2 regions of the Avibacterium volantium genome follow, and region 2 is predicted to be linked to the other one. Evidence: riboswitches for the same ligand, from Rfam matches in the RefSeq annotation. Region 2 holds a riboswitch; the other holds the start of a gene.
The links. Region 2 has a riboswitch for molybdenum cofactor ahead of moaA (GTP 3',8-cyclase MoaA). Riboswitches for the same ligand answer to the same signal wherever they lie in the genome.

Region 1 (8,222 bases), 120 kb from region 2:
GGCGTCATTTCTGGCTTAGGCTATACCAATCCGCATATTATGTTAGTGGTGAGTATGTTGGGGGTGTTAATCGGCGACAGCACGATGTATTGGTTAGGCCGCGCTTATGGGGTAAAAATCTTGCGTTTCCGCCCAATTCGCAAAATGCTTACCTTAAAACGCTTACAAATGGTGCGTTCGCAATTTGATAAATATGGTAATCGCGTCCTTTTCACCGCCCGTTTTCTCCCCGGCTTAAGAGCGCCAATTTATATGGTTTCAGGGATTACCCGCCGTGTAAGTTTTGTCCGTTTTGTGCTGATTGATTTTTTGGCTGCCATAATTTCTGTGCCAATTTGGGTTTATTTAGGGCATTTTGGCGCAAGTAATTTAGATTGGTTGAATGAGCAAATCCACAAGGGGCAATTCGTTATTTACGCCATTATCGGCGTAGTGGCCCTGATTGTATTGTGGAAATGGAAAAAATCACGCAAAAATAAACAAGCTGGATAATAGGAAGCCTTATGCTCTGCGCTATTTATAAAAGTAAGAAAAAAGAAGGAATGTATTTATACATTGCCAAACGCGATGATTTTTCCCCAATTCCCGAAACCCTGCGCGACAGTTTCGGCACGCCTATTTTTGTGATGCTATTTAATCTTAAAGGTGAAAAATCGCTCGTCAACGCAGATAACCAAGAAGTGCTAGAAAAAATCCAACAACAAGGCTTTTATCTACAAATGCCAAAAAAAGAAGAAAATTTGTTGGAAATTCATAAAAAAAGTACCGCTCTTCATTAGTCGGCATAAAACTCAGCTCATCACTGAGTTTTATTTTTCTGGAAGATTAGCAAAACGATACGATCCAGTTTAGGTTATAACGACTAGAACATTGTGGCTAATCTAAAAAAATTCACCAAAAACCACCGCACTTTTCAATGATTTTTTATGTTTACCGGGGAATTACGCCGATTGTTTCGGTTGTTTAAACACCGTTACGGCTGGTGCTTCGCCAGTGAATTTTTCTACTTGTACGATACAAGTATTTGGCGAGTTACCCTGTGCAAGTTTTGACGTGCCTTCATCGCGAGTAAGCACATTCGGGCAGCCATTTTTACACAATGGTTTATCCGATTGTCCAAGATTCGCAGGATCATACCAAGCCCCTTCGTGCAAGGCGACCGTGCCTTTGATAATGCCATCAGTAACCACAGCCCCGGCAAGCACTTGTCCGCGAGAATTGAAAATTCGCACAATATCACCATCAACAATACCACGCGTTGCCGCATCATCTTTATGAATCAACACTGGCTCGCGATCATTCACGGCATATTTTTGACGTAATGAAGTATGTGCAAGCTGGCTGTGCAAACGATAATATGGGTGTGGCGTAACTAAAGCTAAAGGTGCTTCTGCTGTGGTGTTGCCAGCAAATTCTGCCGGTTCCATCCAGCTTGGATAGCCTTTGCAATCGTCATAATTCATTTTGGCTACCACATCAGAATAAATTTCAATTTTACCTGATGGTGTACCCAATGGATTCAACAACGGATCATTGCGGAACTCTTCATAACGCACCCATTTTTTCGCTTTTTCATTGGCTTTGAAAGTAATCGGTTTATTTTCTTCCCAGAATTTCTCGAATTTAGGCATTAATACACGGTTTTTACGTGCCGCATCAAATGCCGTTTGGTAGAAACCTTTTAACCAATCCATTTCCGATTTATTTTCGGTGAATTGTTCTTCCACACCAGCACGCTTGGCTAATTCGGTGAAGATGTCATAATCACTTTTCGCTTCAAATTGCGGTGGCACAACTTGTTTCATTGGGTAGATATTCATCATTGAATAATCGCCTGACATTGTTAAGTCGTTACGCTCATAACTTGTGGTTACAGGCAATACAATATCAGCCATTCGTGCCGTTGGAGTCCAGTTTACTTCATTCACAATAAAGGTATCTGGCTTATGGAAGGCTTTCACTAAGGTATTGGTATCTTGATGATGTACAAATGGATTACCACCTGCCCAATAAACTAATTTAATATCGGGATAGGTAATTTCCGTGCCATTATATTGAATCGTTTTGCCGGGGTTAAGTAAAGCATCTGCCACCCGTGCCACAGGAAATGCCATTTTAGATGTTTCATCAAGCCACGTTTTTTCCCCTGCTTGTACGGCTGGATTTGCGGTGATCGAACCTAAAATTCCGCCTGTTGCAGTTGGCACACCACCATTGGCATAGTGATAACTAAAGCCGAAGCCGCCGCCCGGTAAACCAATTTGTCCAAGCATAGAAGCTAGCGTGACCATCATCCAGTGGCTTTGCTCACCGTGGCGTTGGCGTTGCATTCCCCAACCGCCCATTAACATTGTGCGTTTAGTCACAAAATCATTGGCAAGTTGCTTAATCACCTCTACTGGTACGCCAGTTAATTTGCTTGCCCAAGTGGCATCTTTTGGCTGCCCATCTGTTTTGCCTAATAAATATTCTTCAAATTTATCGTAGCCTGAGGTGTATTTTTTCAAGAAGGCTTTGTCGTGCTTGTCTTCGCTCACTAAGGTATGTGCAATCCCTAGCATTAGTGGCACGTCAGTTGCTGTATTAATCGGGATCCACTCAGCACCTAAAAATTCGCAACTTTCGCTACGCACAGGATCAATACAGATAATGCGTTTGCCGCTCTCTTTTAATTTTTTGAAATAGGCTAAGCCCTCTTGATCCGTAGATGTCCACGCAATGCGTAAGGTTGTGAGTGGATTTGCCGACCATAACACAACAATCTCTGAACTTTCTAAAATGGTTTCCCAGCTGGTTTGTTGCTCATAAACTTCAATTGTGCCTAAAACGTGCGGCATAATCACTTGTGCAGCCCCGGTAGAATAATCCCCTTTTGAGCCAACAAAACCACCCGTTACGTTAAGGTAACGATGTAGCAAGGTACGTGCTGCGTGTAGTGAGCCTGAGCTGTACCAGCCATAAGAGCCAGCATAGATCCCTGTTGCACCATAGCTATCTCTCACCCGTTTTATCTCTTTTGCCACAAGATCAAACGCCTGCTCCCAAGATACGCGCACCCATTCATCACGTCCACGCAAGCTGGTATCTTTATTACCTTCTAAATAGCCTTTACGCACCATTGGATATTTAACACGGGTTTCGCTATAAAGCTGATCGGCAACCACAGATTGCAATTCATTGGTTAAAGGTGCGGGAATCGCAGGGCCTGACTTCACCACTTTACCGTCTTCCACAACTACGCCTAAAGGCCCCCAGTGTGCCGCAGTAACCACCGTACTTTGTTCTGCCGCCACTGCTTTAGAAGATACCAACGATCCTACTACCCCACCTGATAAAGATGTTCCTGCAAGACCTAATGAAGAATGTTTAATGAAATCACGGCGACTTGCATTAATGTTGTCTTGTTTTTTCATTGTTCACCTCAGTATGACTTTCCACGGCATTTTATATCTGGGGAAAATTCTGAAAATTTGCACCGCACTTATAAAATGCTATGAGTTTAACTTACGACACCTTTCTAAAACGAGTGGCATAATCATTTCTAACCATACCATTGTGCAATCAAGTTGCAGGCATTGCTTCCATATCTTTCGACTTAGGATCACAAGCTCGGTGTCAAACCAGTGCTAAATAATTTTAGCGATATTCCAAATGGAAACTATTAATGTGATGCGCCCACTTTATCCTTACTATTACGTTGTAAATAAATGGTGAGTGTGCGGACATCATCTGCTGACATTGATGTACGATTTTTCATTGAGTTCACCACACCAATCCATTGATTCGCGGTGTAATGATCTGCCCCAATTGCGGCGTGGCAACCGCTACAATAGGTTTCATTCAAATTGTGACCAAATTGATTAAGTGCGGTCAAATTTGCCGTTAAAATAGATTTCGGTGCATTAATTTGCAAACGGACTTCCTTCCAATCGGAAGCGGTAACTTCATCATAAACAGAACGTAGCACCTGCATTTTATCTTGCGGCACATCTTCCAATAACGCCACCATAATGCGTTTACCTAAATCCATATAAAGAATGCTTTCCGCCCCGGCTTGCTGCCAGCCTGTGATCGTCGCTGAAACTTGATCACCCGAAGCTTTCCAATCGGTTAATTCCGCATAAGGCATTAGGCGAATACTGCCTCCATCAGCAATATTGACATTACTCATCGCGAGGCTATATAAGGTTTTATCCTGTGGGCTAAACTCCCCACCGTGTTTACTTAACTCACCACTGGCTTCTTGGTTATCAACGTCCATTTCAGGCATAAAATGTACAATGCCTTTATGGCAATCAATGCACGTTTGATTGGTTTCCTGTGCTATTTTATGCATTTTCTGCGCGGCTTCTGATTGCTCTGAAAGCACCATTGCTTCAGCACTATGACAACTTTTACAAGTAGCCGAATCGTTTTCTTTCATCTCCGCCCAAACCTGTTTCGCCATTGCTAAACGATGAGTTTCATAGGCTTCTTGATCTGGCAATTTATCGACCACAACAGTATTCCACACATCTTTTAACGCCATCACCTTGGTTTTCACATAATGAAATGCGGAATCTTGCGGAATATGACAATCTGCACATTCCGCACGAATACCTTTGCGATTAGAAAAATGTACGCTTCCTTCCCATTCTTCCTTTGGAATTTCCATAGAATGGCAGCTCACACAAAATTCAGTGCTGCTGGTGGCTTTCATTGCATATTGCGTTCCCGCAAACACGCCCACACCAAGCAACATGCCAAACAAACCACCTAATACAAATTTCTTATTCAATTTCGCCATAGCTCCCCCACATCAAACAGATACATCAAAATAGGTAGAAATAATGGTTGGGATTATAAATTTAGAATAGGGGATCTCAATACGTAAAGTTACGTATTTACCTAATAAGTATTAGAAAGTTTGATTTATCGCAAAAGAAAGGAACTAAATCCGAAACCAATGAGGCAACTTAAAGACAGATTCAGCAAAAACGTCAGGTGCTATCACCGTGCTTTTTCCTTGTTGAATCTGAAAAAGTAAATGAGGTTGGCTAATAGAAAGATCTTGGGTGTTATCAGGATAAGTCAGCCCTGCTTGCACTTCTCCACCAAAATAGTAAGTGCCATTTACCCCTGTATAAGCTAAGGAACGAATGCCATTAATGACTTCTTTAAACGCCCTTGGGGAAGTGCTATGTCGCCAAACATTGGCAAGAATTTGAATTTGATCATAAGCGACACTCGCTTGTGAATAACTGGGTTGATGATCAAAAAATCGTTGATAATCTTGGCAAAATTTGCGTCCTGCATAAGTCATACTCAGCCCTGTGGTACTTGCCCACAATACGCCCTCACACTGTTGTTCTTGCGGTAAAAATACCGAAGGTGCGTAAATACTATAAATAATCGCGTTAATCGGATTTTGGATAAAAGATTGATAAAATTGCAAAATATCTTCCGCAAAATAAGAAGCAAACACGATTAAAGTGGGATCAAAATAGCACACTTGTTTCATCGCATAATCAAAAACTTGTGGAGATTTTTCTAATGTCAAAACATCGACCTGCCAATGTTCCTGACGTAATTGAGAGATAAGATTTTCAATACCTATATTGATTTTTTGCCATTTAACTGTAATCACTAAAATCCTTTTATTTTTCATCACTTGCGGATAATGGAATTGATAAGCTCGAATAAAACGTGCAACCCCTGCCCCATAGTTAATATCGCTGGCACACGCCTGAAAAATATTTTTTATCTGATTGTGATGAGATTTGCCCAAATCACTATGTGTGGCAAGATGAATATAGGGAATCCCTTTACTGGCAATCCAGTCGTGTAAATCAGGAGAATAGCAGGCATAGCTCGCAGAAATCGCATCAACTTCTTTATCTAATAATTGTTGGTATGCTTGATGGATACTTTGCGGATCATCAACGCAAAATCCTACCGTTTCTAACCGCACTTGTCGCCCATTAATCCCACCTTGTTGGTTGATCATTTCCACTGCTAATCGTGAGCCGTTGCATAATTCTTGCGTATCTAGCTTACCAATTCCTTGTTCCACATAAGGCACGCCAATAGTAATTGGATAAGTCATTGTTGAATGAATAAAGTGCGGTGCTTTTTGCGGCAGTTTTACCCCTTTCGCAAGGCTTTCAATTTCATACGTTGCTAAAATAGATTGCGATAAATCACCCGGCGTTGGCAAACAGCACAGATTTTCAGTTACCGCAAACACCGCCAAGCTAGTCCGATTTTCAATTTTTGTTTTTTGAAAAAGATGCTCAACGTGTTTGGCAACAGTACGTTCACTAATAAAAAGCTGTTGAGAAATTTCTACATTGCTTAGTCCACTACTGAGCAAGGTGAGAATTTCAATTTCTCGCTTACTCAGCTCAAAAGGCAACTGAGTTTGCTGGGCTGTCAGTAAGGTAAAACTCTGCTTATAACGTTGTAAACGTACATTAAGCCATTGATTATTTTCTGTTTGATAATAAAAACACAGGCTATCTCGCTTGGAAGAAAGTAAAGCCTGAGCATAATCAATAAGCTGGGGCAGCATTTCAAAATACGCTTTCCCTACACAACTATCCCACTCTATTAATTGTTTTTGCTCATCAACCAAGCACGCCCGCGTCAATTCCATTTTTATCCTAATCTGTTATTTGCAAATGGAATTATCATAAAGAAGTTTGTGTGCCAATTTACTGATATAAATCAATAGATAAATGACAAAACAAAGTACGGTGAAATTTTTTATCATTTTTGAAATCTTGCAAACCTTAGTATAATGCCCGTCTGATTTTTATAAATGAACAATTAGGAACGTATTGAATGAAAGTAATGTCTTTTAATATCAATGGATTACGAGCAAGACCTCATCAGCTTGAAGCCATTATTGAACAGTATCAGCCCGATATTTTGGGATTGCAGGAAATAAAGGTGGCAGATGAAGATTTCCCTTATGCGTTGGTGGAACACTTGGGTTATCACGTTTATCACCACGGGCAAAAAGGGCATTATGGCGTGGCATTTTTATTGAAACAAGCGCCAAAGGCTATTCACAAAGGCTTCCCAACAGATGAAGCGGACGCACAAAAACGCATTATTATGGCGGAAATGGAAACAGAATTTGGTTTGCTCACGGTGATAAACGGCTATTTTCCACAAGGGGAAAGCCGCAAGCACGAAACAAAATTCCCTGCTAAAGAAAAATTCTATGCGGATTTGCAACGCTATTTAGAGCAAGATCACAATAAAGACAATCCGATTATTATTATGGGTGATATGAATATCAGCCCGAGTGATTTGGATATTGGCATTGGTGAGGAAAGCCGTAAACGCTGGTTGCGTACCGGAAAATGCTCGTTCTTACCTGAAGAAAGAGAATGGTATAACCGCTTATATGCCTACGGTTTAACAGATACTTTCCGCCACTTAAACCCGACAGTTAATGATAAATTCTCGTGGTTTGATTATCGCTCAAAAGGCTTTGATGATAACCGCGGCTTACGCATTGATCATATTTTGGCAAGCAATAATTTAATCGAACGCTGCACAGATACAGGCATTGCGTTGGATATTCGCGCGATGGAAAAACCTTCCGATCACGCGCCAATTTGGGCGGTGTTTGAATAAAATGACAAGTGCGGTGTGAATTTTTGGAAAATTTTACACCACACTTGATTTATCACTCTTTGTTAATTCATAGATTATCTCAAATACCTTACCAAACCTCCTGTTCAAATTAGCTTACCATTGAAAATTCCCGTAAAATACACCGCACTTATTTTTATTAAAAGGTAGATAAAATGTCTGTGGTACTCAACCAGCTTATTGATTTACTTAAGCTAGAACAGCTTGATGATTTTCTCTTTCGTGGGCAAAGCCAAGATTTAGGTTTGCGCCAAGTGTTTGGTGGGCAAGTGGTGGCGCAAGCGCTTTCTGCGGCGATTCAAGTTGCGCCGCAAGATCGCGTGTTGCATTCTTGCCACGCCTATTTTCTTGCCCCTGGTGATAGTCAGCACCCGATTATTTATGATGTGGAAGTGTTGCGTGAAGGACATCATTTCACTGCAATGCGAGTGAAAGCCATTCAGCATAATCAAGCCATTTGCCACATTACCGCGTCATTTCAAATGGAAGAAGCAGGCTTTGATCACCAATCTTCAATGCCAAATGTGGGCGAACCAGACAGCTTTATGGCTGAAAGTGTGGCATTGCAAAAATTGGCA
Region 2 (8,222 bases):
TTGCGCTTGCAAAAAGGCTTTTTCAAATAGCGCTTCATCATCAGGCAGTATGCCGAAGTCTAAAATTTCGCAAGGCAATTTTTCCAATAATAATTTCACAGTAAAGCGATTGGTATCGTAAATTTTACCGCTGCTCAATGGCTCGCCAACAGGAACTAATTCATCGCCAGTGGATAAAATCGCCACTTTCAAACGTGGAAATACAGGCACTTCAGCAATGCCTAAGGAAGCAAGCAACGGCAAGGAAAGTGCGGTGAGTTTTTCACCTGTTTTTAGCACTACGTCCCCTTGTTTAACATCTTCACCTGCTCGGCGAATATTTTGCCCTAATTTTGGCATTTCGTTGAAAGTAACCGTACCGTCTTCGTTAAGTTGCACATTTTCTTGCATCACCACCGCGTCTGCGCCAGCTGGGATCATCGCGCCAGTCATAATTCGCACCGCACTTTGTGGCAACCATTCGCCATTAAAAGGATTGCCTGCAAAAGCTTTGCCAGCCACGCTGAGTGTGCGTGATTGGGCAAGATCTGCAAGACGCACCGCGTAGCCGTCCATCGCAGAATTATCAAAAGATGGCACATTAATCGGAGAGATAATATCCGCCGCACAAATGCGCTGGCTGGCTTGCGAAAGCGGCAAAGTTTCCGTTTGTTGCGGCGCAGGAAGCTGTGCCAACATTTCATTCAAAGCTTGTTCAATGCTTAACATAAATTGTCCTTTTTCAATCAAGAATTGCATTCTATTCTACAAGAAAGTGCGGTGATTTTTATAGAAATTTTCATACTGAACCGCTATCTTTCTCATTTTATTATTGTTTTATTGTCTGATAGAATAGCCCAATTTGAAATTTGGAGAGTAGTGAATGAACAAGATTTCCCCAGAGGCGGAGAAAGTCCGTCAGGCATTGGTGAGTAAAGGGATTGAAACCCCAATGGTGGATATGCAACTGACAAAATCACAGCGCCGTGAAGGCATTGAGCAGCATATGCGTGAAGTGATGAAGTTGATCGGTCTAGATTTGCGAGATGATAGCCTTGAGGAAACGCCAGTTCGTTTGGCGAAAATGTTTGTTGATGAAATTTTTAGTGGGCTAGATTATGCCAACTTCCCCAAAATCACCAATATTGAAAATCGAATGAAAGTCAGCGAAATGGTGTTGGTGAATGATGTTACACTCACCAGCACTTGTGAACATCATTTCGTTACCATTGATGGTAAGGTTTCAGTTGCGTATTATCCGAAAAAATGGGTAATCGGGTTATCCAAAATCAATCGTGTGGTAGCGTTTTTTGCCCAACGTCCACAGGTGCAAGAGCGCTTAACTGAACAGATTTTATTGGCTTTCCAAACGATTTTAGAAACAGAAGATGTGGCGGTTTATGTAAAAGCCACCCATTTTTGTGTGAAATGCCGTGGAATTAAAGATACAAATAGTTACACGGTAACCTCTGCATTTGGTGGGGTATTCCTTGACGATCGTGAAACTAGGAAAGAATTTTTAACACTTATAAATAAATAATCTAATCAATAGGTTATATGAAAAAATAGGGCTGAATTTAGCCCTATTTTTTATTTACTTATCCAGCTCTTCAATCAAATCATCAATCGCTTTACATAATAAAGTGCGATCGTGGCGGTAGCTGATGTCGTCAGCACGCAGACGTCTGGCAATAATTTTTAACTGCGGATCGCTATTTTCTGGCATTAAACCGTTTTGTACGATCGCGCCATCAATAATCTTTTTCCCAACGGTTTCGTTAATCCAATTTATTCGATCTTGTAAAGAAAGTGCTGCGGACGGGCTATGTTCAACCCCAAGATTGTCGATGAAAATCTTCTTCGCTTGGCTGTTTTTTAATGCTTCGATAATTTCGGGGAGCAAAATTGGTGGCATTATGCTGGTGAGAAAACTGCCTGGGCCAAATAAAATCACTTCAGCTTGTTGAATAGCGCAAATGGCTTCAGGCGTGGCGCTGACAAGGGGAACAAGGAAAATGGAGTTAGGTAGTTCGCTCAGCTCATCAATTTCCACTTCACCTACCACGCTAGAGCCTGAAGGCAAGGACGCGGCAAGATGCACTGCACTTTCTGACATCGGCACAATAAAAGATTTTACGTGCAATAAATCACGGATTAAGTTTACCCCTTCGGTGGGGCGAATTTGCATATTTTCTAAGGCTTTTAGCATTAAATTGCCAAGATTATGCCCTGCGAGTTCTCCACTATTGGCAGAAAAACGGTATTCAAACAGTGCAGAAGCGGTGCTAGGTTCAGTGATAATTTGGTTAAGACAATTGCGTAAATCACCCCACGCAATGCCACCTTGTTGTTTCCGAATTCTGCCTGTGGAACTACCGTTGTCAGTGGTGGTAACAATGCCCGTTAAGCGTTCTTTCATAAAACTGAGCGCAGACATCACGCGGCCAAGTCCGTGTCCGCCGCCAATAGCTACAATGTGATTTATCTTATCTAAATTTTCGTGCCGACTGTGCGGTGTTAAATCACTCATTGTTTTTCCTTTAAAATGTGAGCGTTATAAGAGAATTAGGGGTAAGTATAAACAAATTTGTTTAAAAGTGCGGTAGAAATTTTGTGAATTTTCGTTATATAGCATTTTATACAATTGATTTATAAGTAAAATATGGCATTTTTTTGATATAGATCCCATTCTAGGTATGGCTAAATTGTTGTTAAGCCCTTAGAATAGGGAAAATTTTCGCATAACTCCGAGCTTGTTCACCTACGTTTTGTTGATTGCAAAATACGGTGGCAATGCCAGCAATGCATTTTGTATTGCTCAGGGATACGTTGGAAACGGCTTATCCTCTCCATTTTAGAAAGGTGTCTAATGCAAAGCATTCCTATACAAATTCCTGTAAAACAGGTGGGGGAAACGCGTCTTATTGATGGGTTTGCCCGCCAATATTATTATTTGCGACTGTCCATTACGGATATGTGCAATTTTCGTTGTAACTATTGTTTACCCAATGGTTACCAGCCTGAGCCAAACAAACCTAGCTTTCTTACGCAGAATGAAATTATCCGTTTGGTGCGAGCCTTTAGTCATCTTGGTACAGAAAAGATCCGTATCACGGGCGGCGAGCCAACCTTGCGCAAGGATTTTCTTTCTATTGTTGAAAATATTCAGCAAATTGAAGGCATCAAGCAAATTGCCTTGACCACCAATGGTTATCGTATGGCAAAAGAGGTAGCGGCTTGGCGAAACGCGGGGATTACTTCCATTAACGTCAGCGTAGATAGCCTTGATCCCAAAATGTTTCAACGCATTACGGGCATTGATAAATTTGCCGACATAATGCAAGGCATTGAACGGGCTTTTGACGTGGGTTATGAAAAGGTAAAAGTGAATGCCGTGTTGATGAAAAAACTGAACGATCACGAATTTGAGGCATTCCTTGCGTGGATCAAACACCGCCCGATCCAAATGCGTTTTATTGAATTAATGCAAACGGGCGAAATGGATCAATTTTTTCAGCAATATCATCTTTCGGGGCAAATCCTCGCGGATAAACTGTTGTCAGCGGGTTGGCAGCTTCAAACTCGTTCTTATTTAGACGGCCCTGCCAAAGTGTTTAAACACCCTGATTATCAAGGGGAAATCGGCTTGATAATGCCTTATGAGAAAAATTTCTGTGCCAGTTGTAATCGTCTGCGTGTTTCAGCAAAGGGTAAATTACATCTTTGTTTATTTGGTGAAGAAGGTATTGAACTGCGCGATTTGTTACAAGCGGATAATCAGAAATCTCTTTTAGAATCACGCATTTTCTCTGCGTTACAGGGTAAGCGAGAACATCATTTTTTACATCAAGGCGACAGTGGCGTGCGAAATCACCTCGCCAGCATTGGCGGTTAATAAAGGAACAATTATGACTAAATTTACTCATATCAATAACAACGGCGAAGCCAATATGGTGGACGTTTCCGCCAAGCAAGACACGGTGCGAGAAGCCCGAGCGGAAGCCTTGGTTTCAATGTCCGAAGCCACGTTGCAAATGATTTTATCGGGGCAACATCACAAAGGTGATGTGTTCGCCACCGCCCGTATTGCGGGTATTCAAGCGGCAAAACGCACGTGGGATTTAATCCCCCTTTGCCACCCTTTATTGCTCTCAAAGGTGGAAGTGTCTTTGATCGCTTTGCCCGAGAGCAATCAAGTTCGCATTGAAAGTCTGTGCAAATTAACGGGCAAAACGGGCGTGGAAATGGAAGCGCTTACCGCTGCAAGTGTGGCTGCCTTAACGATTTATGATATGTGCAAGGCAGTGCAGAAAGATATTGTGATTGAGCATATTCGTCTTTTAGAAAAGTGCGGTGGAAAATCTGGCCATTTTTTAGCAGGAAAACAAAATGATTAAAGTATTATTTTTTGCCCAAACGCGAGAGCTTATTGGGGTTGATGAAATTGAAATCTCGGGCCAATTTACCAATGCAGAAGCACTACGCCAACATTTGAGCGCCAAAGGGGATAAGTGGGCGTTGGCGTTAGATAAAGAAAAGCTTTTGGTTGCCATTAATCAAACCTTGGCTAGTCTTGAAAGTGCGGTGCAAAATGGCGATGAAATTGCCTTTTTCCCACCTGTTACAGGAGGCTAAAATGGCAGAAATTCAAATTGCGGTACAAACTGCTAATTTTGATCAAAATGCGGTTTATCGTTGGGTTTCCGCGCCAAATAGTGTCGGCGCTGCCGTTGTTTTCGTGGGGAAAGTGCGTGAAATGAATTTGGGCGATAGCGTATCCAGTTTATTTTTAGAACATTATCCTGAGATGACAGAAAAAGCCTTGCGTGAAATTGTTGATGAAGCTTGCTCACGTTGGAACTTATTACGCGTTGCGGTAATTCACCGCGTGGGCTTACTGCATACGGGCGATGAAATTGTGCTAGTCGCAGTGAGTTCTCCTCATCGTGGTGAAGCTTATCAAGCCAATGAATTTATTATGGATTTTCTCAAAAGCAAAGCACCATTTTGGAAAAAAGAACAGACAGAAAAGGGCGAGCGTTGGATCGAACATCGAGAAAGTGATCAACAGGCTTTGGAAAGGTGGTGAAAGTTGAGTTTTTTATAAGTATTCTCATTTTATTTAAGGTGCATAGCCTAAAATTTAGGCTTTTTAAAATTTTTTGTAAAAAATTGTCAAAAAACACTTGCAAAGATTTTTCAGAAGCCTATAATACGCCGCACACAACGACGCGACGTTGTAGAAATTGAAAAATACACATCGCGTCGTTGTTTTTTGCTCTTTAACAATCAATCAGACAATCTGTGTGGGCACTTGTTGATTCTGGAAATACTTAAAAGATTTAGAACAATTAGTGCTTAACTGAAATTCATAGTGATTTTAAATGAAATCACAGAGCTTTGTTAGTGTACGAATTGAGAAAGATTAAACTGAAGAGTTTGATCATGGCTCAGATTGAACGCTGGCGGCAGGCTTAACACATGCAAGTCGAACGGTAACGGGTTGAAAGCTTGCTTTCGACGCTGACGAGTGGCGGACGGGTGAGTAATGCTTGGGAATCTGGCTTATGGAGGGGGATAACCATTGGAAACGATGGCTAATACCGCATAGAATCGAAAGATTAAAGGGTGGGACGTTTAGCCACCTGCCATAAGATGAGCCCAAGTGGGATTAGGTAGTTGGTGGGGTAAAGGCCTACCAAGCCTGCGATCTCTAGCTGGTCTGAGAGGATGGCCAGCCACACTGGGACTGAGACACGGCCCAGACTCCTACGGGAGGCAGCAGTGGGGAATATTGCGCAATGGGGGGAACCCTGACGCAGCCATGCCGCGTGAATGAAGAAGGCCTTCGGGTTGTAAAGTTCTTTCGGTGGTGAGGAAGGCGGTAGTGTTAATAGTACTACCGTTTGACGTTAGCCACAGAAGAAGCACCGGCTAACTCCGTGCCAGCAGCCGCGGTAATACGGAGGGTGCGAGCGTTAATCGGAATAACTGGGCGTAAAGGGCACGCAGGCGGTAAATTAAGTGAGATGTGAAATCCCCGAGCTTAACTTGGGAATTGCATTTCAGACTGGTTTACTAGAGTACTCTAGGGAGGGGTAGAATTCCACGTGTAGCGGTGAAATGCGTAGAGATGTGGAGGAATACCGAAGGCGAAGGCAGCCCCTTGGGGAGATACTGACGCTCATGTGCGAAAGCGTGGGGAGCAAACAGGATTAGATACCCTGGTAGTCCACGCTGTAAACGCTGTCGATTTGGGGATTGGGCTTTGAGCTTGGTGCCCGTAGCTAACGTGATAAATCGACCGCCTGGGGAGTACGGCCGCAAGGTTAAAACTCAAATGAATTGACGGGGGCCCGCACAAGCGGTGGAGCATGTGGTTTAATTCGATGCAACGCGAAGAACCTTACCTACTCTTGACATCCTAAGAATCCTGTAGAGATACGGGAGTGCCTTCGGGAGCTTAGAGACAGGTGCTGCATGGCTGTCGTCAGCTCGTGTTGTGAAATGTTGGGTTAAGTCCCGCAACGAGCGCAACCCTTATCCTTTGTTGCCAGCACTTCGGGTGGGAACTCAAAGGAGACTGCCAGTGATAAACTGGAGGAAGGTGGGGATGACGTCAAGTCATCATGGCCCTTACGAGTAGGGCTACACACGTGCTACAATGGTGCATACAGAGGGATGCGAGCCTGCGAGGGTAAGCGAATCTCAGAAAGTGCATCTAAGTCCGGATTGGAGTCTGCAACTCGACTCCATGAAGTCGGAATCGCTAGTAATCGCGAATCAGAATGTCGCGGTGAATACGTTCCCGGGCCTTGTACACACCGCCCGTCACACCATGGGAGTGGGTTGTACCAGAAGTAGATAGCTTAACCGAAAGGAGGGCGTTTACCACGGTATGATTCATGACTGGGGTGAAGTCGTAACAAGGTAACCGTAGGGGAACCTGCGGTTGGATCACCTCCTTACAAAGACAGGAAAGATGAGTGCTCACACAGATTGTCGTGATGGTTGTTAGACAATAAGAAGCAAAGAAAGGAATGGTGATGGTGCTGAAGAAAATAGCGATATGAGAAAATGGCTTAAAATCACACCGCACTTTAATAAAGCAGAGAGACGCTTTCTATGTTGTCCCCTTCGTCTAGAGGCCTAGGACATCGCCCTTTCACGGCGGTAACAGGGGTTCGAATCCCCTAGGGGACGCCATTTAAAGCTAATTTTTTAGCGATTTGCTCTTTAACAATGTAAAAACAAGCTGAAAACTGAAGAGACTTTCAAGCTAATGAGGGAGTGGTAATCGTGATAGAGCCATTTTCTTATTAAATTGAAGAAGTCTGAGTAGAAAAGACTTACTTGAACAAAAGCAAGTAAGCGTTCTCAACGAGAGAACAACTTCGGGGAAAAATCCTTGAGGTTGTATAGTTAAGTGAGAAAGCGTACAGGGCGGATGCCTTGGCAATCAGAGGCGATGAAGGACGTGCTAATCTGCGAAAAGCGTGGGTGAGTTGATAAGAAGCGTTTAACCCACGATGTCCGAATGGGGAAACCCGATAGGTGAAGAACCTATCATTGTTTACTGAATAAAATAGGTAAACAAGGCGAACCGGGAGAACTGAAACATCTAAGTACCCCGAGGAAAAGAAATCAACCGAGATTCTGTGAGTAGCGGCGAGCGAAAGCGGAGGAGCCAGTAAGTAATAGCATGTGATTTAGGAGAATTAGCTGGGAAGCTAAGCGACACAGGGTGATAGCCCCGTATCTAAAAAATTGCGTGTGGTACTAAGCTTACGAGAAGTAGGGCGGGACACGAGGAATCCTGTTTGAAGATGGGGGGACCATCCTCCAAGGCTAAATACTCCTGATTGACCGATAGTGAACCAGTACTGTGAAGGAAAGGCGAAAAGAACCCCGGTGAGGGGAGTGAAATAGAACCTGAAACCCTGTACGTACAAGCAGTGGGAGCCCCATCACTCAAACACATTGAGTGGTGGAAGAGGCAAAAAGCACCAAAAATAACACCGCACTTTAAAGTGCAGGGTAAGACGAGCAAAGCGAGTCAAACCCAAAAATAGCAGTGTGATTGAGTGATGGGGTGACTGCGTACCTTTTGTATAATGGGTCAGCGACTTATATTTTGTAGCGAGGTTAACTGAATAAGGGAGCCGAAGGGAAACCGAGTCTTAACTGGGCGTTGAGTTGCAAGGTATAGACCCGAAACCCGGTGATCTAGCCATGGGCAGGTT

Region 1: it holds a riboswitch for molybdenum cofactor, as region 2 does, so the genes downstream of both, torA (trimethylamine-N-oxide reductase TorA) here and moaA (GTP 3',8-cyclase MoaA) in region 2, are expected to answer to the same signal.

What each region holds. Positions count from the first base shown of each region.
Region 1 covers NZ_LR134167.1:1,257,952-1,266,173, reverse strand. Annotated here, with positions in the region: gene ELZ61_RS06140 (DedA family protein) at 1-492, shown strand, start outside; gene ELZ61_RS06135 (YcgL domain-containing protein) at 504-779, shown strand; gene torA (trimethylamine-N-oxide reductase TorA) at 942-3,413, opposite strand; molybdenum cofactor riboswitch at 3,495-3,627, opposite strand; gene ELZ61_RS06125 (NapC/NirT family cytochrome c) at 3,662-4,786, opposite strand; gene ELZ61_RS06120 (LuxR C-terminal-related transcriptional regulator) at 4,931-6,634, opposite strand; gene xthA (exodeoxyribonuclease III) at 6,823-7,626, shown strand; gene tesB (acyl-CoA thioesterase II) at 7,800-8,222, shown strand, end outside.
Region 2 covers NZ_LR134167.1:1,373,773-1,381,994, forward strand. Annotated here, with positions in the region: gene moeA (molybdopterin molybdotransferase MoeA) at 1-708, opposite strand, end outside; gene folE (GTP cyclohydrolase I FolE) at 863-1,519, shown strand; gene ELZ61_RS06670 (gluconeogenesis factor YvcK family protein) at 1,574-2,509, opposite strand; molybdenum cofactor riboswitch at 2,713-2,860, shown strand; gene moaA (GTP 3',8-cyclase MoaA) at 2,849-3,874, shown strand; gene moaC (cyclic pyranopterin monophosphate synthase MoaC) at 3,888-4,376, shown strand; gene moaD (molybdopterin synthase sulfur carrier subunit) at 4,369-4,614, shown strand; gene moaE (molybdopterin synthase catalytic subunit MoaE) at 4,616-5,068, shown strand; rRNA gene ELZ61_RS06695 (16S ribosomal RNA) at 5,407-6,947, shown strand; tRNA gene ELZ61_RS06700 (tRNA-Glu) at 7,110-7,185, shown strand; rRNA gene ELZ61_RS06705 (23S ribosomal RNA) at 7,400-8,222, shown strand, end outside.